2 regions of the Pseudarthrobacter sp. NPDC092439 genome follow, and region 1 is predicted to be linked to the other one. Evidence: riboswitches for the same ligand, from Rfam matches in the RefSeq annotation. Region 1 holds a riboswitch; the other holds the start of a gene.
What was found. Region 1 has a riboswitch for cyclic di-AMP ahead of ACIQCM_RS15055 (hypothetical protein). Riboswitches for the same ligand answer to the same signal wherever they lie in the genome.
Positions count from the first base shown of each region.

Region 1 (15,530 bases):
TCGCCGAGGCCTGGACCGAGGTCTACTGGCTCATGGCGGACGCCCTCATCAAGATCGAAAAGGCCCTGTACGCCCGCCAGGCCAACAGCAGGATGTGGGCTCCGTGGCGCGTGGCCGCCAAGACTCCAGCCGGCACCGGCGCCATGACCTTCACCTTGGAGTCCGCGGACGACACGCCCATCACCGAGGCACTTCCCGGCCAGTACGTCAGCGTCAAGGTCACGCTGCCGGACGGCCTCCGCCAGGTCCGTCAGTACTCCCTTTCCGACGACGCCGGCACCAGCCGCACCTTCACCACCAAGCTGGACGACGGCGGCGAGGTCTCCCCCGTGCTGCACCGCGACGTACGGGTGGGCGATATCCTCGAAATCTCAAACCCCTACGGCGAAATCACGCTCAAGGACAATGAAGGTCCCGTCATCCTCGCGTCCGCCGGGATCGGCTGCACGCCCACCGCGTCCATCCTCCGCTCCCTCGCCGAGTCCGGTTCAGACCGCCAGGTCCTGGTCCTGCATGCGGAAAGCACGCTCGAAAGCTGGGCGCTGCGCGGCCAGATGACGGACGACGTCGAACGCCTGAACGGTGCCGAACTGCAGCTCTGGCTCGAAAAGCCTGTCGAAGGCGCCAAGGAGGGCTTCATGTCCCTGCGTGAAGTGGACCTTCCCGCTGACGCGTCGCTGTACCTCTGCGGCCCGCTTCCGTTCATGAAGAACATCCGCAACCAAGCCATCAACGCCGGCATCCCCGCCACGCGCATCCACTACGAGGTTTTCGGACCCGACATCTGGCTGGCCAGCTGACTCCCTTCCACGTCGATTGCTCCATACCGGCCGTTTTCACGCCTCAAAACGACCAAAGCGGAGCAATCCATGGGTGGGTGGACGACGGCGGCCCCGCACCTTTCACGAAAGGTGCGGGGCCGCCGTCGTACTTTAAGGGTTCTGCGCCATGAAGATCAGCCGAGGCGGGACTTGAGCCCTTCAAGCTCGGAGCGGAGCGCTTGCGGAAGGGACTCGCCGAAGTTGGCGAACCATTCCTCGATGGACGCGAGCTCGGCTGCCCACTCGGCGGGGTCGACCTTCACCGCTTCCTCGACCTGCGCCGGGGTCATGTCCAGGCCCTCCAGGTCGATGGCGTCCCCGGTGGGGACGAAGCCAATAGGGGTTTCGACGGCGTCGGCCTTGCCCTCGAGCCGCTCGATGGCCCATTTGAGCACGCGTGCGTTGTCGCCGAAGCCGGGCCAGGCGAAGCCGCCCTCGGAGTTCCGGCGGAACCAGTTGACCAGGAAAATCCTGGGCAGGCGCTCCAGGTTAGCCTTGGCGGACAGGTTGACCCAGTGGTTCAGGTAGTCCCCTGCGTCGTAGCCCATGAAGGGCAGCATCGCCATGGGGTCGCGGCGGACTACGCCGACCGCACCGGCTGCTGCTGCGGTGGTTTCTGAAGACAGCGTGGATCCCATGAAGATGCCGTTGGACCAGCTGCGCGCCTCCGTGACCAGCGGGATGGTGGTCTTGCGGCGGCCACCGAAGAGGATGGCGGAGAGCTCCACGCCTTCGGGGCTGTAGTATTCCTGCGCCAGCATGTCGATCTGGTCTATTGGGGTGCAGAAGCGCGAGTTGGGGTGCGCGGCCGGATTGTCCGAATCCGGCGTCCAGGAATTGCCCTGCCAGTCAGTCAGGTGGGCGGGCACTTCGTCCGTCATGCCCTCCCACCACACGCCGCCGTCGTCCGTCAGTGCAACGTTGGTGAAGATGCTGTTGCCCTTGGCGATGGCACGCATGGCGTTGGGGTTGGTGCCCCAGCCGGTTCCGGGAGCGACGCCGAAGAGACCCGCTTCGGGGTTCACCGCACGCAGCTCGCCTTCCTTGCCGAAGCGCATCCAGGTGATGTCGTCACCTAGGGTTTCCACCTTCCAGCCTTCGATGGTGGGGTCGAGGAGGGCGAGGTTGGTCTTGCCGCAGGCAGAGGGGAAGGCAGCGGATACGTAGTAGGTCTTCTGCTCGGGTGAGGTGAGCTTCAGGATGAGCATGTGCTCGGCCAGCCAGCCCTCGTCGCGCGCCATGACGGAGGCGATGCGCAGGGCATAGCACTTCTTGCCGAGCAGCGCGTTTCCGCCGTAGCCGGAACCGAAGGACCAGATGGAGCGCTCTTCGGGGAAGTGCACGATCCACTTGTCCGGGTTGCAGGGCCACGGAACGTCTTCCTGGCCGGGCTCCAGCGGGGCGCCCACGGAGTGCAGGGCCGGCACGAAGAACGCGTTGGTCTCGGTGATCCTGTCCAGGACATCGGTGCCGATGCGCGCCATGATCCGCATGGAGGCAACCACGTAGGCGCTGTCCGTGATCTCGACACCGAACTTCGGGTCCTCGGCATCCAGGTGGCCCATGACGAACGGAATGACGTACATGGTGCGGCCGCGCATGGAGCCTGCGAACAGGCCGCGCAGCTTTTCCTTCATCTCGGCCGGGGCCATCCAGTTGTTGGTGAAGCCGGCATCCCGCTTGTTCTCCGAGCAGATGAAGGTCTGCTCTTCGACGCGGGCCACGTCCGCGGGGTCCGAGAAAGCGGCGAAGGAGTTGGGGAACAGGTCCTGGTTCAGGCGGGTCAGGGTTCCGGCCTGGACGAGCTCGTCCGTCAGGCGGGTGTTCTCCGACTCGGAACCATCCACCCAGTAGACACGGTCGGGCTGCGTCAGTTCAGCAACCTCTTCAACCCATGCCAGCAGACCGGCATGTGTAGTGGGTGCTTTCTCAAGCAGCGGCTTCTGCGCCAGATCGCCCATTTCGGTTCCCTTCCTCGGGTTCATCGGTGTGTCCTAAATGCTATGGTCCGTACCACCGGCCATTTTCGGTCCGCCGCCGGGCCTCAGGCCGCCGAAAATCCAAAAACCGCGCCGATTCAACAAATTTTTCCCTCAAATCGGCGGGTTAAGTGATCAAGGTCACCTATACCGGTCTAGTCATGCAGATTACACGTGTTTGGATTTGGCACGAAGGGCCACCCTCGCGTAAAGTAATTCGAGGTTCGGGGAGAGCGGTTCTTCTCCAAGAACACGAGATGCGCCCATAGCTCAGCTGGATAGAGCGTCTGTCTACGGAACAGAAGGTCAGGGGTTCGAATCCCTTTGGGCGCACAAAATGAAACACCCCGGTCTTCGGACCGGGGTGTTTTTTGTTGCCCGGCCGGACGTTTTCGACGCTGAACTCCGTTCCCGCTGCGCAGCCTCATTGACGCACCCCAGATATGAAGAGCGCCGGCGCGCAGTCGCGTCGAAATCACTCAGTCGCGTCGAAACCAGCTATGCGCGTCGAAAACGCCAGGCGCGTCGGAAACCACCTCGCGCGTCGAATACCCGGGCCCACCAGGCCCACTGCGCAGCCCTCACAGGAAGCCCCGCGCCACAGCCCGGCTCCCCGACCGGGCGTACGCTGTCCCCATGACGCCTGATCCCCAGAACCGTGAATATGACGTAGTCGTGATCGGCGCAGGAGCCGTGGGGGAAAACGTTGCAGAGCGGGTTGTCCAGGGTGGCCTCACTGCGGCGCTGGTGGAGGCAGAACTGGTCGGCGGTGAGTGCTCGTACTGGGCATGCATGCCGTCCAAAGCCCTGCTGCGGCCCGGCACCGCACTGCATGGCGCGCAGACGATGCCCGGAGCCAAGGAAGCAGTGACCGGAACACTTCACGCGGCCGCGGTACTCGAGAACCGGGACAGGTTTACTTCCAACTGGGAGGACGTCAGCCAGGTGCAGTGGGTCGAGGAGGCGGGGATCGAGTTGATCCGTGGCCACGCCCGGCTGACGGGGCCCAGGACAGTAGAGGTGGCCGGTACTGACGGCACCTCGCACCTGCTGGCCGCCCGCTGCGCAGTGGTCCTGGCCACGGGGTCCATGCCCACCACTCCCCCTATCGAGGGACTGGATGAGGTTGAAGTCTGGGGCACGCGCGAGGCGACGTCCGCCAAGGAGATCCCTGAGCGCCTGGCAGTCCTGGGTGGCGGCGTGGCGGGGACTGAACTTGCGCAGGCCTTCGCGCGGCTGGGTTCCGCCGTCACCCTCGTGGCGCGCGGCCGGCTCCTGGGCAACTTCCCCGAGGAAGCCGCACAGTTAGTTGCCGCCGGGTTGCGCGCCGACGGAGTGGATATTCGCACCGACACGGCAACCCACAGCATCACGACGGACGACGACGGCGCGCTGTGCCTCCTGGTCGATGACGGCTCCGGAGGCCGCACCACAGTCGTGGCCGACAAAGTGCTGGTGTCCACCGGCCGGCAGCCCGCGCTCCAGGGCCTGGGCCTTGAAAGCCTCGGCTTCGAAGCCGACGAACAGGGGAACCTGACGCTCTCCACCGACACGACAGGCCTGGTCGGGGGCGCCCCCGGCGAAGGATCCTGGCTCTATGCGGTAGGCGACGCCGCGGGTAAACATCTCTTCACCCACCAGGGGAAATACGAGGCCCGCGCCACCGGCGACGCCATTGCGGCCAGGGCGAAGGGCGAACTGGACGGCACACCCCGGGCCTGGAGCCGCTACGCCCAAACTGCCAATGACCACGCCGTCCCCGGCATTGTGTTCACGGATCCGGAAATCGCGGCTGTGGGCAGAAACCTGAAGCAGGCACGGGACGATGGCTACAACGCTTCCACGGTGGAGCTGCCCATCGAAGTGGCCGGTTCGTCCCTGCACGCCGAAAACTATCAGGGCTGGGCGCAGCTGGTGATCGACGAGGACAGAAAAGTCCTCCTGGGCGCGACCTTCGCCGGTCCGGATGTGGCAGAACTCCTGCATGCTGCCACGATCGCCGTGGTGGGCGAAGTTCCGCTGGACCGGCTCCGGCATGCCGTCCCGTCCTATCCCACCCTCAGCGAAGTGTGGCTCCGGCTCCTGGAAAAATACGGGCTGTAGGAGAATCCTCCGGCGGGCACGTAGGGGAGGAGCCCGGTTCCCCAGGGTTTTCGGGGGATGATTGATCACATGCGCCAGATGGGGAACAGCGGAAAATTTGCGGTCATCACCGGCATCGTCGCGGCCGGACTCCTGGTTCTCACCGGGATGACGCTGGCGCTGCCGGTGTTCGTGGCTTTCGCCGGCGTCCTCGGGCTCGCCTACCTGGCCTGCATCCTGGAACTCATCCTTCGTCGCCGACACGTAATGCTGGTGCTCGGGGGGCTGTGCACCAGCCTCGCAGTGGCCGGGGCCTTGGCCTTCCTGGGCACCTGGGAGCTCTCCTTCGACGGCCAGTCGTCCCTCATCGGCACGCCGCTGCCCACCGACGATCCGGACACGTACTTCGTCCTGTCCGCCGGCTCGCTCGTCGCCGCCTTCGCCGTCCTGTTCATCGGCGCTGTCTGGCCCGGCCGCGCACCGGCAGGGAGGGCAGCGCGGAAACCGCCGGTCCGGCGGGCGGCGGCAAGGGGCGCAACACGGCCTGCGGTGCAGCGCGCCACCCAGCCGCGGACTGCAAGGCCGCAGCCTGCGCAACCACGCACGACGGCGGGCGGCCGCGCCCCGCTGCGGCAGGCGCCGTCGTCCGCGCAACGGCAGGGGTCCGCTGCAAAAGGCGCGGCAAAGCCAGGCGCCGCGGCTAGAGGGACGGCAAAGCAAGCCCCGCCCAGGCAGCCTGCCCGAAAGCCGGCGCCGCGCCGCTGACGCGCCCGTCCCGGCGGCGTCAGACAGGTGGACGGGCACCGGAACCAGCGCCTTTCAGTGCGCGCGCGGAACCTTGAACCGGGTAATGCGGGCGTCCTGGCCGTCCAGTTCGGCCCACGGCTTCTCCGTCTCCAGGACGGTCAGCGCATTGGTGGGGTAGCGGGTGGCGGCGTCCATATAGGCGTCGTGGTCCGAATCGCGGGAAGCCAGGTGCATGGCGAGGTCCTGGACGCCGGGCAGATGAGTGATCAGCATCAGCGTGGTCACGGTGTCCGGCACATGGTTCACCACGGCGAGAATCCCGAGGGCCGACGCTTCGTACAGCCCGTCCTCCAGCTTGGGCGTCGGCGCCTTGTCGCCGAGCTCCGAGCACACCCAAGTGCAGGTCTGCCGGGTGCGCAACGCGCTGGAACACAGGATGAAGTCCGGCACGATGTTGTGCTTGAGCAGCCACCGCCCGGCCAGCGGCGCTTCACGGTGTCCCCGCTCCTCGAGGGGACGCTCGTGGTCCGCCACGCCGCCAGGCCAGTCGGCCTTGGCGTGCCGCATCAACACAAGCCGTCGAAGATGGTGCCCACTCATGGCCCAAGCCTAGTCCCAAGCCGCGGGGCCCAATGCCGGGAGAGCCCAGCTAGATGGAGTATTCCGGAGCGGCCCAGACAACAACCTCGGGGTGCTCGTAGAACCGGTAGCCCTGGCCGCGTACGGTACGCACGGTGTTGGCCAGACGGCCCAGCTTGGAGCGGAGGCGGCGGATATGGACGTCGATGGTGCGCTCATTGGGCACTTCCTCGGCATTGCGCCACAGGCCCTCGAGCAGTTCGTCGCGGCCCACGGTGCGCGTTCCGTTCTCCACGAGGTAGTTCAGCAGCTCGAATTCCTTGAACGTCAGGTTCAGGGATTCGCCGTCCAGGTGTACCTCGCGGCGGGCCAGGTCGATCAGGACACCGGAGGGGCGGGGCTCCTGCTGCGCCGGGCGCGGGGTTTCGGTGCGCTGCCGGGCGTTGACGGTGGGGTCACCAAACGTTGAGCGTACGACGTCGAGCGCGGAACCTGGGGTGCCGGCGGGGGCTATGGCAACTGCTGCGTAGCTTTCGGCACCGGCCACCAGCGACTGGGCGTAGGCACGGATTTCCTGGGCGAGCTTGGCAATGGAGGTACCGGCTGCTGCAGCGGTTTCCTCATCGATGCCCATATACAGGACGAAGCCGCGGGCTACGTTGTCGTTGGCCACTGGGCGCACTGCGTTGGGCCCGGCCACTACGGGAGTGGGGGCGGTCATGGGCGCGGATTCTGCCTGCGGGACTGCGCGGAGCTGGCCGTATGAGTTGGGGTTGTAGCCCTGGGGTACGTAGCCCGTGGCCGGGAAGCTGCTTCCGGCGCCGACGGGAGCGGCAGGCGTCCGCTGCCCGAAACCGGGACCGGGGCGGAATCCGGTGGACTGGGCAGCCTTGGCGGCGTTACGGACGGAGATATGGACGTATCCGGATGCAACTGACATGAATGCTTACCTCAATGTGAATGGCCGTCATCGCGGCTCGAATGCTTGGTCCCCGCAATGCTGGGGAGGGGCGCCCGACGCTGGGCTAGTGGGGCGAATGCCTAAGAACTTCAAAGGGTGGGAAGGTCAGGCGTGCATTCGGCAACAGCGCATCCCGGCGGCAGCAGGTGCGCTGTGCCAGTAATCTGCGGCTGCAGGTGCTGTTGAGTTCTTGTTCACATTGGAAGTGTGACGCGTAACAATGCGAACTTGCAAGTAACAATGGACCAAACCGTCCGCATTATGAGACGAAATGGACTAATGTGCCGCAAATCACGATTCAATTACTCGGCGGTAACAGCAACGAAAATGCCAATACCAGTCGGTAACCCGCTCAATACCAGCGCTTTATTCGGATGACTGCCGCAAACGATGTCTTTAATGCATTTTCCCGCACGGGCGTGAAATCGCCCCGCCTGCACGGGTTCGCTGTCCACCCGGACCGGCATTCGGACACCAGGCCGACAGTGTGCGGACGACCTCCGGGCACGGCGTTCAGGTCGTTAGGCTGAACTTCACAGCGGGCGCACAGGCTGCCCTAAGCCCGGCTACAACGAGAGATCGGAGAGTTGCTCCATGGCCACTTCGCACTCCATGACCAACAACCTGCCGCAACTCTCCCACCCCGACGGCTCTCCGATCCGCGCCCTGGTGGTCGATGACGAGCCCAGCCTTTCCGAGCTGATGAGCATGGGACTGCGCATGGCCGGCTGGTCCGTGGCGGTTGCTGCCGACGGTCCGCAGGCGGTGAAACTGGCCAAGGAGTTCCGGCCCGACGTCCTGGTGCTGGACGTCATGCTCCCAGGGTTCGACGGCGTTGAGCTCCTGGGCAGGATCCGTACCTTCGCGCCTGAGGTGCCGGCCCTGTTCCTCACCGCCAAGGACGCCGTCCAGGACCGGATCCTTGGGCTCGCGGCCGGAGGCGACGACTACGTCACCAAGCCGTTCAGCATGGAGGAGGTCCTGCTCCGCCTGCACCGCCTGGTGCAGCGCTCCGGAGTGGCCGCCATGGACACCGCCGAGCTGGTGGTGGGAGACCTGGTCCTCAACATCGATACCCGCGAAGTAACCCGGGCCGGAGATGACGTCCAGCTCACCGCAACCCAGTTCGAGCTGCTCCGGTACCTCATGGAGAACCCGAGACGCGTGGTCAGCAAAGCCCAGATCCTGGACCGCGTATGGAATTACGACTTCGGCGGCCAGGCCAACATCGTGGAGCTGTACATTTCGTACCTGCGCAAGAAGATCGATGCCGCGCACCCGCCCATGATCCACACCGTCCGGGGTGCAGGTTACGTCATCAAGCCGGCGGACTAGATGGCATTCTCCGGTCCAACGCCGCCGGCCACCGCACGGCCTGCCGGCTCCAGCGGAGCGCCGCGGAACTGGCTGAAGCCGGCCACCTGGCACCTCCGGACCCGGCTCACCGCTTTGGCCATGGCCCTGCTCATCACGATCTGCGGCGCGGTCGGGGTAGTCAGCTACGCCTCCATGGACACCTTCCTGACCCGCCAGCTTGACGACCAGCTGACCCAGGCCGCGGAGCGGTCCAACGATCCGGGACGGCCACCCATGGGTGGCTTCAACGGGCGCGACCCGCTGGATGCCCGGGGGCAGAGCGTCGGGACGCTGAACGCGCGCATCGTTGACGGCCAGGTCAACAGTGCAGGATTTCTGGCCCCGGACACCACACGGTCAGCGCTTTCGGCGAAAGACAAGGAGACGCTCCAGGCGCTGGCGGCCGGCTCCGCACCGGTGGACAGGAAGCTGTCCACCGGCAACTACCGGCTGGTCGCCGTGCAGACATCGTTTGACGACGTCCTGGTGACCGGGCTGCCGCTCGCTGCCAAGGAAAGCACGCTGGCCTCCCTCGTATGGACCTTCCTCTTCGTGTCGCTCGGCGGGCTGCTGCTCGTGGGATTCGCCGGAACGGTGCTGATCCGCCGCACGATGAAACCGCTGGAGCAGCTTTCCGGGGTGGCCACCAGGGTTTCCCGCCTCCCGCTGGACGCAGGCGAGGTCGCGCTGGCAGTGCGGGTGCCGCCGTCGAACGCCAATCCTGGAACAGAAGTAGGCAGCGTGGGACACGCGCTGAACCTCATGCTGGACCACGTGGCCAACGCGCTGCAGGCCCGGCAGCGCAGCGAGACCAAGGTGCGGCAGTTCGTAGCTGACGCATCGCACGAGCTGCGAACTCCCCTGACTGCGATCCGGGGCTACACCGAGCTGCTCCGCATGACCGAGCACTTCACGCCTGAGGGCGAACGGTCACTGGCCCGCGTGCAAAGCCAGTCCGAGCGCATGACGGCGCTGGTGGAGGACCTGCTGCTGCTCGCCCGGCTGGACGAGGGGCAGCCGCTGAAGCTGGCGGACGTGGACCTGACCCAGCTGGTGATTGAAGGTGTCAGCGACGAGAAGGTCATGGCGCCGGGGCACAACTGGCGGCTGGAACTGCCCGAGGAGCCCGTGGTCGTTGCCGGCGATGCTGCACAGCTTCGCCAGGTGCTGATGAACCTGTTATCCAACGCGCGCAAGCACACGCCTGCCGGCACCACCGTGGAGACGAGGGTCAGGGTGGTTCCCGGCGGCGCCGCGGAGGTTGCGGTAACGGACGACGGCGGCGGGATTCCCCCGGAGTTCGTGGACAAGGTCTTTGCCCGGTTTGCCCGCGCAGACGCGGCGCGGAAGGGCGCCTCCGACCGAAGCGGCCCTGCGGCGGCCGAAGGGACCAGCGGCCTGGGGCTGTCGATCGTACAGTCCATTGTGGAGGCGCACGGCGGCACCGTCAGCGTCGAGTCACGGCCCGGCCGGACGAGCTTCATAGTCAGACTGCCCATTACGTCCGGGTGAGGCGGCAGGCAATGGCGACGCGCCGCCGTCGTGATCTCTGTTACCAAAATGTGACTTCGGCCTGAAACTCCTGTACCGTCGAATGGTGCGCTTCCGTTCGTGGCGCATGTCCGGATGACGCCGAGCTCTGCCGCTTCCCGGACTCCGATAGACCGATGGCAGAGGCGGGGGACCCACCGTCCCGGGCACGCTATCAGGCCCTTGGGGTTAAGCCAGCACGTGAATGTTCCGTGCGGCCGGATGCCCTCATCCGAACCCGACAGCTAACTCCGCAGGTGTGAGAGGCGATCCATCATGTCTGAATTCCAGGTAGAACCGCGCCCAAATTCTGGCGTTCCCACCCGCGCAGCCGCCCGCGCGGCCAAGCGCTCCCGCCGTGGCACCTTTCCCGCATTGGGGCGCCGGGCTGCCGTGCTGGCGGCATCCTGCGCGCTGCTGGTGGGCGTTGGCGCTGCAGGCCAGGCCACAGAGTCGATGACCCGCGCTGCATCCACGGAACCCGCGGCCACGCAGCTCTCCCCCGCTGAGCAGCAGGCGCAGCTGGCCCTCGAAAAGAGCGAGCTCCAGTCCGCCGCGGCAGAAGCCGCCGCCGCCAAGGCAGCCGCCGCCAAGACGGCCGCTGCTGAGAAGGCTGCCGCCACGAAGGCTGCTGCCGCGAAGACGGCCGCCGAGAAGGCTGCAGCTGCGAAGGCTGCCGCAGACAAAGCCGCGGCCGAAAAGGCTGCTGCCGCGAAGGCCAAGGCTGCGAAGCCAGCCGCCGTGAACGACCCCGCTGGCGCGCAGGCCTACGCCGCCAGCCAGCTGGCGGCGTACGGCTGGGCGCCGGACCAGATGCAGTGCCTGAAGACGCTGTGGACCAAGGAATCCGACTGGAAGACCACGGCCACCAACTCCAGCAGTGGCGCATACGGCATCGTGCAGTCCCTGCCTGCCGAGAAGATGGCAAGCGCGGGAGCCGATTACCTCACCAACTACCGCACGCAGATCAACTGGGGCCTGGACTACATCAAGGAGCGCTACCAGTCACCGTGCGGCGCGCTGAACTTCCACTACGCCAACAACTGGTACTAGGCAGGACCGGCCCGCCGGCCGGGACCGGCAGGGCGGGGTCTGTTACCCGTCCTGCCGGCTAACCTGCGATGCCGTACAGGCGGTCGCCGGCGTCGCCCAGGCCCGGAACGATGTAGGACTTTTCGTTGAGTTTCTCGTCGATGGAGGCCAGCACGATGGTCACGTTGGCGCCGGAGAGTTCCTCTTCGAGCTTGGCCAGGCCTTCCGGGGCGGCCAGCAGGCAGATGCAGGTGACGTCAGAGGCGCCCCGCTTGAACAGGAACTTGATGGCCTCGCGGAGGGTTCCGCCGGTGGCAAGCATCGGGTCCAGCACGAAGATCTGGCGGTCCGTCAGGTCCTCAGGCAGGCGCTCGGCGTAGGTGATGATGTCCAGGGTTTCCTCGTCGCGGGCCATGCCCAGGAAGCCAACCTCCGCCGTGGGGACCAGTTTGGTCATGCCCTCAAGCATCCCCAGGCCGGCGCGGAGGATCGGAACCACCAGCGGCGTGGGCTTGGTGAAAGCCGTACCCACGGTGGTGCTGACAGGGGTCTCGATAGTGACTTCTTCGGTGCGGACCTCGCGGGTGGCCTCGTACGCCAGCAGCGTGACCAGCTCCTCCGTCAACTGCCGGAAGACCGGCGAGGGGGTGTTTTTGTCCCTCAGGACGGTGAGCTTGTGGGCGACCAAGGGGTGGTCAACAACGAGAGTGCGCATGGGTCCAAACTATCACCCGGCACGATGGTCCCCCGGGCCGCGGCCCCGGCCCGCATCCGCTCCGCGCTCCCCCTGGTGTTCGGGCATGTGGTCGTGGATTTTCTCCGCCACGACGTCCCGCACCACGGGGTGGTCGAACGTGGGTGCGGGACCCACGTGTTCCTTGCGCCTTGTCAGATGGAAGAGCCTGTGGGCAAGGATCACCAGGCCCACCCAGGCACCGCCCAGCAGCCAGCCGGCAGTGACGTCCGTGAGCCAGTGGTGGCCAAGGAAGACCCGGCTCAGGCCCATGGCGATGATAAAAATCACTCCCGCGGTGACGGCCATAACGCGCACCCAGAGCTGATGGAACTGCAGGCACAGGACGTACAGCAGCACACCGATGACCACCGTCGTGTTGAGCGTGTGGCCGCTCGGGAAGGACGGCGAGTGCTCGAACGGGGGGACGGCTTCCGAGTGGTCGGGCCGCGTCCGGCCTACCAGGCGCTTGCCGACGGTGGTGGCGTAGATGGAGACGGCCGCGGCACCGCCCACCAGGATAATCGGCCGCCATGTCCTGCTCAGGAAGGTTAACCAGGCGGTGAGGATGCTGGCCAGGATGGGCATCCCCACCCCGCCGCCAATATTGGTGAACCCCGTGACGAAGGCGTCCAGCTCCGGGTTCCGGAGGGTCTGCGAGTACTCCAGCGCCGGAATGTCGAGGTTGGTGAGCCCTTCGTCATCCACCACATTCGAGTAGACCTCCGCGCCGAGGAGCGCGAGTGCCACCACAAGGCTGCCGCCTACGATCAATGTCAGCCAGAGGGCGGCGTACGGCTTGATCCATTTGTCCATGCGGTCTTTGACAGTACTCACTGTGCCTCCCGGCGGATGGTCGTCACGGGCTCTGGGGATCCTTCGAAACTATCATTGAGCCATGGTCTCCGCAGGAAAATCACACCACGAATGGATGGGCCTCGCCCTCGCGGAGGCCCGTCGTGCCCTTGCCACGGCGGATGTGCCGATCGGCGCCGTGGTCATAGGGCCCGACGGCGGCCTGCTGGGTTCCGGTCGCAACCAGCGGGAGGAGCTCGGAGACCCGACCGCCCATGCCGAGGTGGTGGCGATCCGCGAGGCGGCGGCCCGGCTCCGTGAACGGGCAAGGCTTGGCGGCGGCGCGGACGACGGATGGCGGCTGGCCGACTGCACTCTGGTGGTCACCCTTGAACCGTGCGCCATGTGCGCGGGAGCGGTTGTGTTGTCGCGGATCCCCCGGGTGGTCTTCGGCGCGTGGGACGAGAAGGCCGGGGCGGCAGGCTCGGTGTTCGACGTTCTGCGCGAGCGCCGCCTCAACCATTGGGTGGAGGTCTACCCGGGCGTCCGTGAGGCCGAATGCGCCGCCCTGTTGCGGGAGTTTTTCGCGACCCACCGGATATAGGGCTGCAGGCCTGGCGCGCGTTTTCCGCGCGCCTGGTCTTTAGCCGCGCAGCGCCTCCAGGACCGTGCGCGCGGTGTGCTGCCAGTCCGGCAGCCTGGAACGGGCATCAAGCGCGGCCGTGCGCCACGTGGCCCGCAGCTGCGGATCCTCCAGCCAGCGGCGGACGACGGCAGCCAGTTCCGCCGGGCTTTCCTGCCCGCCGGGTGCCAGGGGAACCGCGGCACCGGGCAGGATGTGAGCGGGGTGTTCGGAGCCGCCGGACCCGGAAATTCTGTGGCCGAGGGCTTCCACCGCACCGGTCCCGTCCCGCACTACCACCGGAATGCCGCGGGCCAGGGACTCTGTGACTGACATGCCAAAGGCCTCCTCCCGCGAGACCAGGAGACTTAGGTTGGACAGCGCCCACTCCCCCTCGAGTGCAGCACCGGAAAGTTCTCCGGTGAGCCGCAATCGGTCCGTCAAACCAAAGCGCACCAATGCTTCCCTCACCTGCGCGGCATATCCGGGATCCGCCTGATCAGAGCCGACCAGCGCTGCGGTCCAGTTCAGGTTCTGGAGCTTGGCCAGCGCCTCCACCACGAGCAACTGGTCCTTGTTCGGGAGAAGCGCCGCCACGATCACGATGTGGGGAGGGGCCGATCCCGGCGCCGGCGGCGCCGCATCCGTTCCGGGCAAGGCCACATGGATGTTGAGGCCGTGCCTCGCCTGGAGGGTCCGTGCCGCGGTATTGCTGGTGGAGACTACCCCTGCTGCCGCTTTCAAGGCGCGCGCCTCGCTGGCCAGGGTGGGGTTGCCGGTGGTTTTCGCCACCGTTTCCCCGGTGTCGGGAACCGTCATGTGGACCAGGACCCAGGGCGGCCGCCCTGCTTTGGCGGCGAACTCCAGTTCGTCCGGCGCGCCCACCGCCACCAGCCCATCCACCATGACCACGGCTCCGCCGGGACCGTACTCCTGTTTCGGTTCCAAAAGGCCCGCGAACCGGCGTCGTTCGCGGGGAGAGGCGGCCGGCCAGGACCCTTCGACGGGAACTACCTCAACCTCGGCGGCGAGCATGCGAAGACTCTCAACCAGCCGGGAGTTATAGACGTTCCCGCCGGAATGGTGCCGGATGTTGCCCGGGACCAGCAGCCGGATGGAGGGCGGGTTCACACTGGTGCCGGGTCAGTCGGCGAGATCCAGCGAAAAGGTCGCCCAGGCATCCGGATTTTCGCGGAGGGTGACGTCGATCCCAGCGAGCTGCGCGCCGTCGTCGGACTTTTCAACCTCCCGGGCCACGCGCCGGGCGACGTACTCGGCGAGGGCCTCGGTGGTGCTGAGTTTGCCCGCGAAATCCGGGTGATCGTCCAGGTTCCGGTAGCTCAGGTCCGCGAGGACCTCCTCGATAATGGTGCCGGCGGCGCCGATATCCAGGACGATCGCGTCCGCGTTCAACGCCCGGCGGCGGAAGGTCACCTCCGCGACGAAGGTTGCCCCATGCAGCCCCTGGGCAGGGCCAAATACCTCCCGCGGGAGGCTGTGCGCGATCATGAAGTGGCGTCGGACGGTCAGGCTGAACATGGATTACCTCAGGTTCTGTTGCTGGAGTCGGTGGGATATTCGATCACGTGGCAAAGCGCGTCGCGCCTGCCGCTCGCAAGTTCCTTGACCACTGCGGGGAGCTCGGCGAACGAGGACGAGCCGGTAAGGAACGCGTCAAAAACAGGGTCGGCCAGAAGGGAAGCGGCCAAATCGAGGCGGTCCGCGTTGGTGCGGCGATGCCGGCGTGCGCGGGCAACCACGCCCACCTGGCTCGCCCTGATGGAGAGGCGCCGGGCGTGGAAGTCCTCTCCGAGCGGCACGGTCACGTCCCGGTTGGCGTACCAGGACATTTCGATAATGTCGCCCTCGTCACCGGCCAGCTGCAGGCTGCGCTCCAGGCCCTGCTGGGAGGCTGAACAGTGGAAGACAATGTCGCAGTCAGCCGCGGCTTCATCGGGGTGGACGAAATCCACTCCCAGGGCGTTCGCCAGCCCCTGTTTGGCGGGGTCGAGGTCCACGAGCTGCAGGCGTTCCAGCGGGAAGGACCGCAGGAGTTTTGCCACCATCCCGCCCACCAGGCCAGCGCCGACCACTGCAACCCTGTCCCCCAGCCGCGGTCCCGCTTCCCAGAGTGCGTTGATGGCCGTTTCCACTGTTCCGGTGAGGACCGCCCGGCGCGAGGGCACGTTGTCCGGGATCCTGGTCAGCGAGTCCACGGGGACGACATACCGGTCCTGGTGCGGGTTGAGGCAGAAAACGCGCTGCCCCTTCCACTCCTCGGGGCCCGCCTCCA
Region 1 covers NZ_JBIVQB010000009.1:569-16,098, reverse strand. Annotated here, with positions in the region: gene ACIQCM_RS15100 (globin domain-containing protein) at 1-800, shown strand, start outside; gene ACIQCM_RS15095 (phosphoenolpyruvate carboxykinase (GTP)) at 956-2,782, opposite strand; tRNA gene ACIQCM_RS15090 (tRNA-Arg) at 3,060-3,133, shown strand; gene ACIQCM_RS15085 (dihydrolipoyl dehydrogenase family protein) at 3,437-4,903, shown strand; gene ACIQCM_RS15080 (hypothetical protein) at 4,973-5,647, shown strand; gene ACIQCM_RS15075 (SixA phosphatase family protein) at 5,702-6,229, opposite strand; gene ACIQCM_RS15070 (winged helix-turn-helix domain-containing protein) at 6,279-7,148, opposite strand; gene ACIQCM_RS15065 (response regulator transcription factor) at 7,764-8,504, shown strand; gene ACIQCM_RS15060 (sensor histidine kinase) at 8,505-10,037, shown strand; cyclic di-AMP (ydaO/yuaA leader) riboswitch at 10,146-10,326, shown strand; gene ACIQCM_RS15055 (hypothetical protein) at 10,332-11,108, shown strand; gene upp (uracil phosphoribosyltransferase) at 11,167-11,802, opposite strand; gene ACIQCM_RS15045 (phosphatase PAP2 family protein) at 11,815-12,657, opposite strand; gene ACIQCM_RS15040 (nucleoside deaminase) at 12,719-13,219, shown strand; gene ACIQCM_RS15035 (glycosyltransferase family 4 protein) at 13,259-14,368, opposite strand; gene ACIQCM_RS15030 (6-pyruvoyl trahydropterin synthase family protein) at 14,381-14,776, opposite strand; gene ACIQCM_RS15025 (zinc-binding alcohol dehydrogenase) at 14,785-15,530, opposite strand, start outside.

Region 2 (15,530 bases), on a different contig from region 1:
ACTGGACGCTTCGGTGTCGCTGATGCCGACGGCGATGGGCTGGCTGGATGTCATGGATCCTGTCCTCATTCCTGTTCGAGTGGACTTCATTTCTGGTTCAGTGGCCGAATTCGCGTGATGATCGTGGGGCAGGGCAGGCGCTTGAGGACACCGTGTGCCGTTGAGCCCAGGACAAGCCGGCTGATCCCGCCGCGTCCCCGGTTGCCGACCACCAGCAGCCTGGCACCCTCTGCTGCCTGAACCAGGGCCTGCGCCGGATCGCGGCCCGGCTCGAGCCGCTGGTGAACCACCAGGTCCGGATAGTCGGCCATCAGACCGGCGACGGTTTCAGAGAGAACGATCCGCTCCTCTTTTTCCATCAGCTCGGCAACGAGTTCCGGGGTGAATCCTGCATCCGGAAGACGGTCAGGGGGGCTGTAGGCGTACACCACGGTCAGCTCGTCGCCCTCCCGGTCCGCCTCGGCGGCTGCAAAGGCCACCGCGCGCACCGCTTCTTCCGATCCGTCGACGCCGACCACCACCCCGGGCCGGCCCTCCGTAGCCTGGGTTCCGACGACGGCGACAGGGACATCCGCCGACGACGCCACCTGCAGCGCCCGGTCGGCAAGCACGCCGCCGAGGTGCCCGCTGCCGGACCCCACCACCAGCATGGACACCCGGTCCGAATAGTTGGCCAGGGACCGGCCCACTCCGCCAGCCAGGACGGCGGTACTGACCTCAAGGGATGGGAACGCCCGCGCCCGTGCCGCTGCGGCCTCAAGGATCCGTTCCCCAGACTCCTGGAGTACGCTGCGCCACGGGTAGGGTTCGGAAAGCCAACGCTCGTCCACGACGTGCAGGATCACCAGCGGGAGCCGGTCCCTGTGGGCCCGCCGGGCCGCCCAGGACACTGCTGCGTGGCTCTGGGGCGTGTCATTCGTGCCGACGGCAATGGGCTTGCGGGCTGCCATGTCCTGCTCCTGCGGGGTCCTTTACGGGCGTATGCCACCAGCGTGGCCGCAAAACCCCCGGGGAGGTAGGGCCCAAAGTCACCCTTTTCCCATGCCTGGCCGTTCACACAGCACCATCTTCATCAGTATGCTTACTTTATTGACTGATCCGATACGTGGAAAGGCATCACCATGACTGAGCAGGAGCTCCCCGACGACGAACTGGAAGTTGTTCCGGAGCAGGACGTCATCCTGGACGAGGCCCCCGGCGCTGCCTCTTCCCTCGAACTGGACCCCGTCCACGGAGAACCGGACAGCTATCCGGGCGCTGCCGAGGAAAACCCGGACGCCTGGCAGGAGGACCCACTGCTCCAGGAGGAGGCCCAGGCCGGGGAACATGGCGACTTTCCCGGCGGGCACGCAGTCACGTGAGGCTGCCGTGAGCGGCCACCCAGTGACGGCCCGCAGCGCGCCGGGCGGGGCTAGGGTTAACCCATGAGCGGTGTAGCGGAATCGACCGTCAGCTTTCAATCACGTTTCGCCCGGGAGCTGCCCGAACTTGCTGTTCCCTGGCAGGCGGAAGAGGCGCCCGAACCCCGGCTGCTCGTCCTCAACGAGGCCCTCGCAGGGGAGTTGGGACTGGACCTGGCTTTCCTGCGCAGCCCGGAGGGCGCCAGGTTCCTGGTGGGCAACGACGTCCCGCCGGACGCTGCGCCGGTCGCCCAGGCGTATGCCGGGCATCAGTTCGGCGGCTATTCGCCGCTGCTCGGCGACGGGCGCGCCCTCCTCCTGGGTGAGCTGCCGCTGCACGGGAGTTCGTCCGACGGCGACCGGTTGCGGGACATCCACCTCAAAGGGTCGGGCCGCACACCCTTTGCCAGAGCCGGGGACGGCCGTGCCGTCGTCGGACCCATGCTTCGCGAGTACCTGGTGAGCGAGGCGATGCACGCGCTGGGAATCCCCACCACCCGCTCCCTGGCCGTGGTTGCCACCGGCCGCCCCGTGCGCCGTGACACGATGCTGCCCGGTGCGGTGCTGGCACGGGTTGCCGCCAGCCACCTGCGCGTGGGTACGTTCCAGTACGCGCGGGCCACGGACAATCCCGACCTGTTGCGCAGGCTCGCTGACCACGCCATAGCACGCCACTATGCGGCGGCAGCGCAGGCCGGCAACCCTTACCTGGCGCTGTTCAGGGCCGTGGTTGAGGCCCAGGCGTCGCTGGTGGCGCAGTGGATGCTGGTGGGGTTTGTCCATGGCGTCATGAATACGGACAACATGACCATCTCCGGTGAAACCATTGACTACGGGCCCTGCGCCTTCATGGACGCATTCAATCCGGCCGCCGTGTACAGCTCCATCGACACCGGCGGGAGGTACGCCTACGCCAACCAGCCTGTGGTGGCGGAGTGGAACCTGGCCCGCCTGGCCGAATCGCTGCTTCCCCTTATCAACGAGGACCAGGAAAAAGCGGTAGAGCCCGCAGTGGAAGTGCTGGGGGAGTTCCGCCGCCGCTACAGCGACGCCTGGACAGCGGGCATGGCCTCGAAGCTGGGTCTGGCCGGACATCCGGCAGGAAGCCCGGAGGCAGCGGAGGTGTCCCAACTGGTCGACGGCGTCATAGCCCTGCTTAGGGACGGTCCGGTGGACTATACGCAGTTTTTCCGCCGCCTCGGCGATGCGGCCCTCGGAAACACCGGGCCGGCGCGCGGAATGGTCCTGGACCTTGCCGCCTTCGATGCCTGGGCGGAGCGGTGGCGGGCCATGGCGCCGGACGCCAGCCTGATGGACCGCGTCAATCCCGTCTATATCCCGCGCAACCACCTGGTGGAAGAAGCCCTGGATGCAGCCACCGCAGGTGACATCGGCCCGTTCCAGCGCCTCGTCGCAGTCCTCTCCGAGCCATACCGGCGGCGGCCGGGGCTGGAGCGCTACGAGGAGGCAGCCCCCGAAAGCTTTGGTGATTACCTGACGTTCTGCGGAACCTGAACGCCAGCCAACTGCCGGATGTTTAAGGGGGAAAGGGCGGCATTCGGGATGATTTCCGAATGCCGCCCTTTCCGGCCCTTGGTGCTGCCTAGGCCACGCGCACGAAGGAGGCGCCGGCGAGCCAGCTGAGCGAGTGCACGTCCGTCTTGTAGCCGTCGATGCCGCCGCTCACAACCTGGCCGTCGCCGGCGTAAACGCCGACGTGGCCGGAGGTGATCACCAGGTCGCCGGGGGCCGGGGTGGAGACCACGGTTCCGTACTGGTAGAACTGCGTGGGGGCAAGGTCGCCAACGCTCTTTCCGACCGAGCGCAGGGCGGTCTCGACCATGGCGGTGCAGTCCTGGTTGATTCCGATCTGGCTGTAGGCGGAGGCGAGGATCCCTGCGCCGGTGCCCGTGCCGGTGGACTCGGCCGGCGCGGTGGACGCGTAGGACAGGTTCATGCCGGTGTTCGTCGGCGCCGCTGCAGTCGTTTGGACCGGTGCGGGTGCGGGCGCAGGTGCAACTGCCGGTGCAGCCGCCGCAGAGCCTGCGCCGGGGATCTCGATCTGGTCGCCCGGGTAGATGATCGTGTCGATGGAGAGGCCGTTGACCGCGAGGACATCGGCCAGAGCCACACCGTGGGCAGCGGAGATCGCGCCCAGGGTGTCGCCGGAAACCACGGTGTGCACGGTGGCAGCAGTTGCCGCGGCAGCAGTTGCCGCGGGTGCGGAGGACGTCTGGACCGACGTTGCTTCAGCGTCCGGGCCGCTCACACCTGCCTGGGCGGGGGCGCCGACGCTGAGCGCAATGCCGGATGCCGCGGCTACTGCCAGTGCGGGACGGCCGAAGGTCCGGGCCAGGCCTTGGACGGTGATGGAGCCGGTCGGAGTTGCACGATGACGGGCGGTGGTGGAAATTTTTGACACAGTGAATCGCCTCTCCCATGCCTGCGGGGTGAGCTGTCGGGTTCGGGCTGGAGATGCCCGGTCGGAAGCATCCGCACAAGCGGAAAGGCTTTCGACTTAACCCCTAGGCCTCAATGAGGCCGTGGAAACTTGGTTCCCCCGTCCCTGCCAATTGGAAACGGTGGTATCCCGGTCCAGCGGCAGGGCTCGGCAGGCTGGTGGGAATGTCCCATCGGGGAGGGACACCACTCGACCGTAACCCGCCGTCCACCTAAATGTCACGTTTGGATAACATCCGAGGCCCTTCTCTCGGATTAGGCTATCGTTTGGATTCACCCTGCATGGCGCGCTGACCTCGAAAGACGCCCGCAGCCGACGGGTCCGAAGTGAAATGCATCACATCGTAACAATCCCGGACTGCTGCCTGCGGTTTGCGCGCCTGCAAGCTCAGTCAGCCCTTGAAGGATGTGGTATTGCGGACTATGTCCCGGGGCCGCGATCACGGCCCCGCGCCGTGCCCCCGGAAGCCTGCATCCGTGACCGGTGGTGGTCGCCCTGCAGGGCATGGGGCCATTGGATGGCGGTGGGCCGGTACTGACGTGCGTGGCGGCCGGGGCTAGGCTTTGGGCATGCCTGATTTTGAGCGGTTCCGGCTGATGCTGGAGGAGGAACGCACCCGCAAGGTGGCGCTCCTGCCGGCCCTTCGTGCGGATATCGCCTCGGCTAATTCGGCACGTCAGAACGCAAATGTGGACGACGAACACGATCCAGAAGGCTCCACCATCGCGTTTGAACTGTCGCAGGCCTCCGCGCTCCTCAAGCAGAGCAGCGCCGGCCTGGACCAGGTGGAGGCCGCGCTGGACCGAATCGATGACGGGACGTACGGCATCTGCGCGGTGTGCGGCGAAGCCATTGCGGAGGGCCGTCTGGAGGCCAGGCCCTGGACGCCCTATTGCATCACGCACGCAGCGGCGGGACGCCGGTGACAGCGGTCCAGGATGTGGCCGCATTCATCGACCGCACGTTGCAGAACGAGGGTACCTGGTACAGGGCGGACGACGTCGAGGGGCGGCTGGGCGGCAGTCTGGCCTCCTACGGGGCATCTGTGGGTGCCGTGCGGGGAACCGTCAGGGACGCGCTGCGGAAGTTCCGGGACCTGGACCATGACGGGGTGGTGTTCCTGGCTTCGGCACTTTGGGGCGTGCCGAAGCCGGGGAGCAGGCCTGTCTTTGAACGGAGACTTGCAGCGGTGGTGCTGCTTCAGGCAAGGGTGGGTCTGCTGCGGCACACCGACCTGACCCGCATCGAAGGGTTCCTCAGGTCCGCGCACACCCCGGAACTGACAGATCCGCTCATGGCCGACGTCCTTGTTCCGCTGCTTGGCGCACTCGGCGAAAAGGACCGGAGGCGGGCCGTTTCGGTGCTGGATCGCTGGAAGGCGGATCCGGATCGTCAGCTACGGGCCGCGGCCCGGATCGGAGGGAACCATGAATGACCGGTACAACCTTGAGCGGTTCACGGCCGCCCAGGACAGCGGTGGGACATACCACCAGGCTTTGGCCGAGCTGCAGACAGGGCATAAACGCAGCCACTGGATGTGGTTTGTGTTCCCGCAGGTTGCCGGGCTCGGCCAAAGCCCCACGTCACAGCGCTACGCGATCGGATCTCTCGAAGAAGCCAGAGCCTATCTGGCGCATCCGGTGCTGGGCCCCCGGCTCCTGGAATGCGCACAGGCACTCGCCGCCCATGCCGGGCGCTCCGCGGACGAAATCCTGGGCGGCATCGACGCGCGCAAACTGCACTCGTCCGCGACCCTGTTCCTCCGCGCAGCGCCTGGGGAGACGGTGTTCAAGACCGTCCTCGCCACGTTCTTCGACGGCGTGCCCGACGCCGCGACGGACCGGCTGCTGTTGGACATGCCGGACCAGGCGGCAGAATAGCTGCGCTCCGGCGGCGGCGCCGGCAGCCGGTCGTGCCGGGCTACGGCGTTGGGTTGCCGCCGTTGACGTTCAGCGTCTCGCCCACCACGTAACTGGACTCCGGCGAGGCCAGGAAGACGTAGGCAGGTGCCAGCTCGGCCGGCTGGCCGGCGCGCCCCAGGGGAGTGGACTGCCCGAATTCCGGCAGTTTTTCCTTGGGCTGGCCGCTGCTGACCTGCAGCGGTGTCCAGATGGGACCCGGCGCCACGGCATTGACCCGGATGCCCTTGGGCGCAAGCTGCTGCGCCAGGCCCTTGGTGAAGTTGTTGATGCTGGCCTTGGTGGTGGCGTAATCGACCAACGTCGGGGAAGGGCTGTAGGCCTGGATGGAGGTGGTGTTGATGATGGTCGAGCCCGGCGGCATATGCGGCAGGGCGGCCTTGGTGAGCCAGAACATGGCATACACATTGGTCTTAAGCGTGTGGTCGAACTGCTCATCCGTGATGCCTGCCAGTTCCTCCTGGGCCACCTGCTTGCCGGCGTTGTTCACCAGGATGTCGATGCTGCCCAGGGCCGACACTGCGGTGTCCACCACTTCCCGGCACACGGCGGGATCCTTGAGGTCGCCCGGCACCTTGACGGCCTTCCGCCCGCTGGCCTCGATGAGGCCCGCAATGCGCCCGGCATCCTCCTCTTCCTCGGGCAGGTAAGAAAGGACGACGTCGGCCCCCTCCCGGGCGAACGCGATGGCTGTCGCGGCGCCGATGCCGGAGTCGGCACCTGTCACGATCGCCTTCCGGCCTTCCAGGCGGCCGGTTCCGCGGTAGGTTTCTTCGCCGAGGTCTGCCTTGGGAACCAGTGCCGCATCCAGGCCCGGCTCCGGCTGGTGCTGCTTCGGCGGGGAGATTTCCTCGTACGCGGTGACCGGGTTGCGAAAGGTGTACTGGTCTGTCATGGGTGGTCCTCCTGACGACTGGGAATGCTTCGCAGCAAAAGTAAGTAGGCTTACATTTCTACCCTAGGCATTGAAGCTCTCCCTGCCAACCCGCAAACCGGCCGCAGGTGGAAACCGGGTGAGGCGCCCCTGTCGCGTCCACGGCCGCAGTCGTAATCTGGGACTGGAGGTGAATGCGATGGAGGCAGCACAGGGAGACCGCATCATCGTGCACGGACGGAACGTCGGGTCCTCCGACCGGCACGGCGTTATTGTCGAAGTCAGGGGGCCTGGCGGGACACCGCCGTACCTGGTCCGCTTTGACGACGGCCACGAAACAGTCATGTACCCCGGCGGTGATTTCGCCGTAGACCGCGGGCACGGTAACTGAACCACTTTTTGCTGAAGCATTTTTACTGAAGCCGCCTGTTACGAACGGGTGCGCCGCGGAGGGTGCGCCTGTCAGACTGGTGCGCATGGATCATTCAGTGACTTCCACCCCGCCCGTCCGGACCGGCCCGCGTGATCCCGGCGATGCCTGGGTGGAGGGCGGGCAGGGACGGTTTTGGGGCCGCTTCGGCGCCGCCGGCGTGCTGGCCTACGATCCCGCGAAGGGCGTCCTGCTGCAGCACCGCGCCACCTGGAGTCACAACGGCGGCACCTGGGGCCTGCCCGGAGGTGCGCTGCACGAGGGGGAAGGGGCAGTGGCCGGTGCCCTCCGTGAGGCGTGGGAGGAAGCTGCGGTTCCGGCGTCGAACGTTGATGTCCTCTTCACCTCGGTGCTGGACCTGGGCTACTGGTCCTACACCACCGTGGTGGTGCTGGCGCGTGAGCCGTTCGACCCGGTGATCAGTGATCCCGAGAGCATTGAATTACTCTGGGTGCCGCTGGCCGACGTGGAGCGCAAGGAACTGCACCCCGGCTTCGCTGCTGCCTGGCCGGAACTGCGGAAGCGGCTGGAAGCCCGGAAACCCGCCTAATAGTCCGGACCGTACTCCGCCGTCACCAGGATGGGAAGATGGTCCGAGTTCCCGCGCGGCAGTGTCTCCACGCTCTGGATGTCCAGTCCCAGCGACGTGGCGAAATCGAAGTGGCCCTTGAATACCTTGTACCGCGTGTACGTCCGGCGGTTGCTGAGGGACAGCGCATAGCCTGAGTTCTTCATGTGCATGTCCAGGTTCTTGGTGAAGAACGGGTAGTTGAAATCACCCACCATGAGCGTCATCAGGCCTTTACCCATGGTCAGGAGTTCAGCGTGCGCCGCGTGGATCTGTTTGCGGCGCAGCGAGTTGGATGCCGTCAGCGGGGCAGCGTGAAAGGAGCCGATCACCAGTTCGTGCTGGGTCTCATTGTCCATGACCCGCGTGCCGATCAGGCGCTCATGTGCCGGGGCCAGCACCCGGTCATGCATCGACTTCTTCAGCGCGAACGACTGCGTGTTCATGGCCGTGAAGCGGCTGGTGCGGTAATAGATGGCCAGCCCCAGCCGGTTGCCCTTGGTGGCGTCGGCCAGATGGAGCGGGCCCAGCGTCTCCGGCAGGTCGCTGGAATCCACTTCCTGCAGGCACATCGCATCGATGTCATGGTTCCGGGCCAGGGCAAGGAGCTCGCCGCTGGCCTTGTGTTTGCGGAGGTTGTAGCTGATGACGCGCATGTAACTCCTCTTCCGAGGGTTGCTGACAGGACCCAGTTCCTGAGTCTACCCAGACGGCGCCGTCCGGACTCCAACATTTCGGCGAGTCCCGGCGGCGGGATGTTTTGGACAAGCCGTTAGAGTTAGTGCCGATTCACTTAAACATGCAGAAGGGGCCAACGGTGACCACAGACCTGCCTGAACTGGCTGAAGGACATTTCTACTACCAGGAGCTCGACGGCGGCCGGTTCCGTTCCACGATCCACGCCCAGGGTGCCTGGAACGTCCACGAGCAGCACATGGCGCCGGCCTCCGGCCTTTTGGCCGATCGCCTGGAGCGGCACGAACCCCGCACCGACATGCGGATGGCACGGCTCAGCTATGAAATCCTCGGCCTGATCCCCGGCGGCGACTTCCATATTGAAACCACCACGCTCCGGCCCGGCCGGACCATCGAACTGGTCCAGGCTGAGCTCGTGGCCAACGGCCGCACCGCCATCCGGGCCACCGCCTGGCGCATGGCCACCTCGGACACCTCAGCCGTTGCCGCCATGGAGGATGCCGCCATTGCCGGGCCGGACGATTGCAAGCCCTACGACGGGTCCGCCGTCTGGCCCGGCGGCTATATCCGCTCCCTCGAGATGCGCGTGGCCGAAGGGCATCGCCCGGGCGCCGGCAAGGTCTGGCTCCGCACCGATCACCCCCTGACGGACCGGGCGGACAGCGGCGACCTGGCCCGTCTCATGGGCATGGTGGATACGGCCAACGGCATCGCCGCACGCGTTCCCCCGGGCAAGGACAGCTATGCCTTCCCCAACCTGGACCTGCAGATCCACATGTACCGCCGCCCGGAAGGCGAATGGCTGGGACTGGACAACGCCGTGTCCTTTGGCCGGGACGGAATCGGCCTGACTTCCACGGTGCTTCACGACCTTCAGGGGCCCTTTGGCCGGGCCGAGCAGATCCTGACGCTGCGCCGCACCTGAGTCCTGGCCCTGCGCCGGGCTCCGCGCGTCAGGACCTGTTGTGGAACACCAGCCAGCCGGCAACGGTGGACAGCCCGGTCAGGGCAGCACCCCACAGGACGTCCACCACTACCAGCCGCAGCGGCCACACCTTCAGGGTGGCCGCGTTGGTCAGGTCATAGGTGGCGTAGGCGAAGGCGCCCAAAGCGGCACCGTAGCCCAGCGCGGTCAGCCAGGTGCCGCCGTCGAGCGCGGGACGAAGGGCGAAGAAGACGATTCCGGCGATGTAAAGGACGTAGAAGCCCACCGCGTAACCTAGGTGTGGCTTGTCCGCCAGCAGCTCCCCGATGTGACTGCGGTAGAACGGGTTCATGAGCTTGAGCCAGACGGCGTCAATCACGGCGAACGCGGCGGCGACAACGAGGAATTGCAAGATGACCATAAAGGAGCTTAGCAACATGCAGGACACCGGCCCCGGAGGGCGCACCCTGACGGTGGTGCGTCAGGAAACGTCGCTGGGCGCCGGGCGGGACCTTGAGTTCGGCCTGGAACTGCTGGCCAGGGCCAAGGCGGGCGGACTTGGACCCACCCTGCGGCTCTACCGGCCGGAGCCCACGGTGGCGTTCGGCCAGCGGGACACCAGGCTGCCCGGCTTCGCGGCCGCTGAACAGGCGTGCCGCGATGACGGCTTTGAGCCGCTGGTCCGCAGGGCCGGCGGGCGTGCGGCGGCGTACCATCAAGGCACACTGGTGGTGGATCATATCGAACCGGACCATGACGCCATCGCCGGATCAAAGACGCGCTTCGGCTACTTTGGCGGTCTCTTCGCCGAAACGCTGCTCAGGGTCGGAGTGCAGGCCGCAGTGGGCGAGATTCCCGGCGAGTACTGCCCCGGGGAATTCAGCGTGCACGGCACCGATGCCGCCAACGGCTCGCAGATCAAGCTGGTAGGCACCGCCCAGCGCGTGGTGGCCGGGGGCTGGCTGTTCAGTTCCGTGATCGTGGTGGAGGATTCCGGGCCCATCCGGAAGGTTCTGACGGACACCTACGCGGCGCTTGGTCTGGAGTGGGAACCGTCCACCGCCGGCGCGGCGGACGACCTGGTGCCCGGCCTTGACGTGGACGCCGTGGAAAAGGCGCTGCTGGAAACCTATGCGGGCCACGCCAGCCTGGCGGCGGCTCCCTTCAGCAGCCTGGAGGCGTGACCCGCGCAGGAGGCCGCGGTCAGTGCCCGCGTGCGATCCATTCGTCCAGCTGCGGCGCCTCGGCGCCGGTGGTGGTGCTCTCGCCATGCCCGTGGCCGCGGGTCAGCAGGATGGCCTTGAAAGTCCGGCTTCGCACTGCGGCGGCCACCGCGTCGGCGTCGTGCGCGGGGTCGATCACCACGCAGTCGCTGTCATTGCCCACGATCCACACGGTGTTGTCGACGTCCCAGGTGCCGACGTCGGGCGAAAACGTCCGGGCGCACCCTTGGGGCGGGCGATGACACCTTTGACTTTATGGACCATGGAAGGCTTCCCTAATGCAGATGGACAGAACGGGACCGGCAGCGCACCGCCGGTCCCGTTCTGTCTATCAAACGCGCTTTCTGGGGCGCTTTCCGCTACGCGGCCAGGCGGGTCCTGACCTCGGCGGCAGAGGGGTTGGTGGCAGCGGTGCCGTCCGGGAAGAGGACCGTGGGAACCGTGCGGTTGCCCCCGTTAAGCTGCTCCACGAGCTCGGCGGTGCCGTCCACTTCCTCGATGTTGATCTCGGTGTACCCGATGCCCTGCGCGTCCAGCTGCTTCTTCAGCCGGTTGCAGTAGCCGCACCAGGTGGTGGAAAACATGGTGATGGTGCCGGATTCGGGAGTGAAGTCCACAGGGCTCTCCTTGCTGTTGGTAATGGGGTCCGTCGGGGTCAACGGTATCGCGACCGGCGCTATTCCCGGGCGGCTTCGCAGGATGGCATGCTGGAGCCATGTGTGGACGCTATGTGATGGCACGTGCCGTGGGTGACCTGCTGGCCGGGTTCGACGCCGCCCTGGAGGACGAGGTGCACATCCCGCCGTCGTGGAACGTGGCGCCCACCGATGAGGTTCCCATCGTCCTGGAGCGCCTGGTGGAGGACGGCGGACCAGCGCCACGGCACGTGCGCCAGCTGCACGTGGCGCGCTGGGGCCTGGTGCCCTCCTGGGCGAAGGATCCCTCGATCGGTTCCCGGATGATCAATGCCCGGAGTGAGTCCGTGCTGGAAAAGCCGGCTTTCCGGAAGGCTGTGCGGTCCCGGCGCTGCGCCGTCCCCGCGGACGGCTACTACGAATGGAAGCAGGGGCCCGGCAAAGCTAAGCAGCCCTATTATGTGCACCCCGGCACGGACCACGGGCTGGCCTTTGCCGGCCTCTACGAATGGTGGAAAGACCCTTCCGTGCCGGACGGGGAGCCGGCACGCTGGCTGCTCTCCACTTCCATCCTGACGGCAGACACCCCGCCGCCCGGGACGGAATCAACTGTCTTCGGCAAGCTGACGGAGCTGCATGACCGGGTGCCGCTGCCCATGGACAAGGACACCATGCGTGCCTGGCTCGACCCTGCAGCGGACGACGCCGCGGAACTGGTGGATCTGGTCCGGGCGCGGGTGCGGGACGTGGCGGCGGACTGGAAAGTGGAAACGGTTGGCCGGGAGGTGGGCAACGTACGCAATAACGGCCCGGAACTCATCCGGCCGGTGGAGGCGCTGTTCTAGCAGCCCCTCAAGCAGCCCGTCTGGCGGCGGCGCCGCTCAGACGGTGACCGTGCCGGCGTCGTCCACTGTCCAGGAGGGGTTGTACGCAACTTCCCAGCGGAAGCCGTCCGGGTCCGCAAAGTAGCCGCTGTAACCGCCCCAGGGCTGGGTGACCGGTTCGGCGATGATGCTTGCGCCGGCAGCGGCCGCCTCCGCCATGACCCGGTCCACCTCATCGGTGCCGGGCAGGTTGTGGCTCAGTGTAATGCAGGGAACCGGGCCAGGGGCGTCCACGCCCGCCTCGGCCTGCATCTGGCCTGCATCCCAGAGGGAGAGGACCAGGCCGTGGTTGACCTGTATGAATACGACGTCGCCCTCCAGTTCGCGGTGGACCGGCCATCCGAGTCCGTCGACGTAGAACGCGCGGGACGCGGCAACACTGCGGACACCTAGCGAGATGAAGTCGACTCTGGGTTGCATGCTTCGATACTGTCAGACGATGGCGACAATTCAAGGAAATGATAGGGACGCCCTGGCGGACAAAGAGCAGCTTGCTGCCGTACGGGTCGCCGTTGACGAGGTGGATGACCAGATCGTCACCCTCATCGCCCGGCGCGAACGGCTCATCCGCATCGCCGGAACCCTTAAAGGGGACGACGCCGAAGTGCGGGCACCCGGACGCGTGGAACGGATCATCGAGCACGTCCGTTCGGCCGCGGAAAAGAAGGACATCGACCCGGACATCGTCGAATCCACCTACCGGGCCATGATCTCCGGGTTCATCGAACTCGAAATGCGCGTGCACAAGGGCAACGGCTAAAACCCTCTAGAGGGACTCGGAGACCGGCACGCCGGACTGGAAGTCCCTTCCGTCTGCCTCGCTGAAGGCGGTCATCACGTGGCCCTCGCCCAGCCCGTTGATGGCGGCGAGCGGGAACTGCCCGGTAATGCTGGTGGCCGAATGGGTCACGCCGGAGAGGTCATAGTCCTCTTCTATGCCCTGGTCCCGGTTGAACGAGTAGAAGGCGATGGCCTCCCCGTTCATGAATTCGATGCACAGCCGCCGCTGCGCGGAGTAGTCCGGCGTGGCCCCCATCAGGCCCACCACATAGGCGCCGGAACCGGGAATGCTGCCGTCTATGTCAAAAGTGGCGATGGCAGTGGAGTCCTGCGTTGTGAGGCTTGCCTGCTTGAGGAGTGCGTCATCGGTGCTCATGGCTCCATCCTGCTCCCTGCCGCACCGTCAGTCCACCCCCGTCTAGGTTTTGTCCTGGCCCCGTCGTAGACTGGAATTATTCGAACACATATTCGAATAATTCGTTCGTTCCATCCGGGGAGGCAGCCATGGGCCTGTTCAGTGAATCCGTGGATGTGGCGTGCTCTCCGGACGGCGAGCCCCGGGAACTCTGCTGGGGCGGGCGGTCATACACGGTCTGCGCCGAACCGGTCCGCTGGTATGAGCGCCGCCAATGGTGGGCGGAGGAACGCCGCGCGCCCCTGGGCAGCGGGCCCGGCCTGGTGGACCATGAAATCTGGCGCGTCCAGGTCCTCCCCACCGCCGGTCCGGAAGCCAACGGTCCGGATGCTGCGGGGGAGCCGCTCACCCTGGACCTTTCCCGCCATACCGGCAGCGGCCGCTGGCGGCTCCTGCGGATCCACGATGCACTGCGGCCCCGGACAGCATGAGCTTCACCCACCTCCACGTCTCCACCGCCTTCAGTGCGCACTACGGGGTCTCCTGGCCCGAGGAACTCGCCCAGGCCGCCGCGGCGGACGGGGCAACAGCGCTCGCCTGCACGGACCGGGACGGCCTGTACGGAACCGTCAAGCACCTCAAAGCCTGCATGGCCGCGGGAATCGATCCCATCGTCGGGGTGGACCTCGCAGTTTTCGACGACGACGGCGACCACCGCACCCAGGTGTCCGGCCGGGTGGTGGTACTGGCGCGCGGAAACAACAACGGGGCAGGCTACCGTGCCCTGTGCCGGCTGGTATCGGATGCCCACGCCCGCACCTCGGGCAAATCCGGGGGAGCGGTCCCGGCTGCCGTCACCCGCGCGGAACTGGCATCGCGCACCTTGGACCCGAACACCCTCAAACCCGTCCTCACCGTGCTGATCGGCCCTGACTCGGACGTGGGCCGTGCCATGGGCGGACGGCGCTACCTGCGCCCCCGCACCCTGTTCAAGGCATGGCTGGACGCCATGCCCGCCGGCACCGTGGTGACCGAAATCGTCTCCCAGCTCAGCCCTCCCGGGACGCCGCTCAGCACGGCCCACGCCGTCCGGATGCTCAAGCTCGCCGAAGAGCACCGCATCCCCGCCATCCTCACCAACGCCGTCAGGTACTGTGCCGCGGACGGGGCGCCCACAGCGGACGTCCTGGACTCGGCCCGCACCCTGAAATCCCTCCCGGAGCTCGCCGGCGAACCGCTGCTGCAGCCCACCGGCCGGGGCTGGCTGAAAACATCCGCGCAGATGCTCCAGCTGGGCAAGGAAATCATCTCCGCGGCCGGCTATGGCGCCGCGGACCTCAAACAGCTCATGGCGCAGACCGAGGCGCTCGCGGACCTCTGCCGGATCGATCCCGCATCGGATATGGGCTGGAAGCGGCCGGTGGTTCCCGAAGCCTCCGTCCTTGGCATCAGCCAGGACCCGCATGCGGAACTGACCCAGCGCTGCCACGCCGGGATCGGCAGGCGGTTCCCCGGTATCGCCGGGTCAGCTGAACGGGACATGCTGGCCCGCCTGGAGCATGAACTGGGCATCATCCGGAACCTGGGGTTTTCCGCCTACTTCCTGACCGTGGCAGAAGTGTCCCGGATGATCCAGGAAATGGGGGTCCGCGCCGCTGCGCGCGGCTCGGGGGCGTCCAGCCTGGTTAACTACCTCATCGAGGTCAGCCACGTGAACCCCCTGCAGCACGACCTGATTTTCGAGCGGTTCCTGTCGCGGGACCGGGCCACCCTGCCGGACATTGATATCGACGTCGAAAGCGCCGAACGCCATAACGTCTACCACCGCATCTTCGAACGCTTCGGCGCGGAGCGGGTCACGCTGATGAGCATGCAGAACGGTTACCGTGCCCGGGGTGCTGTCCGGGACGCGGGGCTTGCCCTGGGCATGGATGACGGTGAAGTGGGGGAGATCGCCAAGCAGCTGTGGCGGTTTTCGGCCGGAAAGTTCCGCGAGGCGCTGCAGGAGAAACCGGAGCTGCGCGGGTTCGCCGGCCGTGTGGAGCGGCGGGACGCGGACGGAAACCAGCAGCTGGACATGCTGGTGGACCTCACCGAACGCCTGGACCGGCTGCCCCGGCACATCTCCATGCACCCGTGCGGGGTGATCCTGGGGGATGCCACCCTGCTGGACCGCACTCCCGTGCAGCCCAGCGGCCTCGGGCTGCCCATGAGCCAGTTCGACAAGCACGACATGGACCCCATGGGGATGCTCAAGCTGGACGTGCTGGGCGTCCGGATGCAGAGTGCCATGGCCTTTGCTGTCCGGGAGGTCATCCGCATCCATTCCGGCAAGGAGGACGTGGTGTCCGCGGGCCGCCACGCGCCCGGACCTGACGGC
Region 2 covers NZ_JBIVQB010000001.1:438,309-453,838, reverse strand. Annotated here, with positions in the region: gene ACIQCM_RS02130 (universal stress protein) at 1-54, opposite strand, end outside; gene ACIQCM_RS02125 (universal stress protein) at 87-950, opposite strand; gene ACIQCM_RS02120 (hypothetical protein) at 1,122-1,361, shown strand; gene ACIQCM_RS02115 (YdiU family protein) at 1,425-2,915, shown strand; gene ACIQCM_RS02110 (LysM peptidoglycan-binding domain-containing protein) at 3,004-3,822, opposite strand; cyclic di-AMP (ydaO/yuaA leader) riboswitch at 3,826-3,995, opposite strand; gene ACIQCM_RS02105 (TraR/DksA family transcriptional regulator) at 4,431-4,787, shown strand; gene ACIQCM_RS02100 (DNA alkylation repair protein) at 4,784-5,296, shown strand; gene ACIQCM_RS02095 (DUF1810 domain-containing protein) at 5,289-5,741, shown strand; gene ACIQCM_RS02090 (glucose 1-dehydrogenase) at 5,782-6,675, opposite strand; gene ACIQCM_RS02085 (DUF1918 domain-containing protein) at 6,854-7,045, shown strand; gene ACIQCM_RS02080 (NUDIX domain-containing protein) at 7,131-7,634, shown strand; gene ACIQCM_RS02075 (endonuclease/exonuclease/phosphatase family protein) at 7,631-8,308, opposite strand; gene ACIQCM_RS02070 (thioesterase family protein) at 8,470-9,273, shown strand; gene ACIQCM_RS02065 (DUF2177 family protein) at 9,302-9,694, opposite strand; gene ACIQCM_RS02060 (biotin/lipoate A/B protein ligase family protein) at 9,711-10,457, shown strand; partial or broken gene ACIQCM_RS02055 (MBL fold metallo-hydrolase) at 10,549-10,710, opposite strand; gene ACIQCM_RS02050 (mycoredoxin) at 10,856-11,113, opposite strand; gene ACIQCM_RS02045 (SOS response-associated peptidase) at 11,212-11,976, shown strand; gene ACIQCM_RS02040 (VOC family protein) at 12,013-12,435, opposite strand; gene ACIQCM_RS02035 (chorismate mutase) at 12,455-12,775, shown strand; gene ACIQCM_RS02030 (hypothetical protein) at 12,782-13,171, opposite strand; gene ACIQCM_RS02025 (DUF6504 family protein) at 13,300-13,641, shown strand; gene ACIQCM_RS02020 (DNA polymerase III subunit alpha) at 13,638-15,530, shown strand, end outside.
Region 2: another riboswitch for cyclic di-AMP. It lies ahead of ACIQCM_RS02110 (LysM peptidoglycan-binding domain-containing protein); the one in region 1 lies ahead of ACIQCM_RS15055 (hypothetical protein).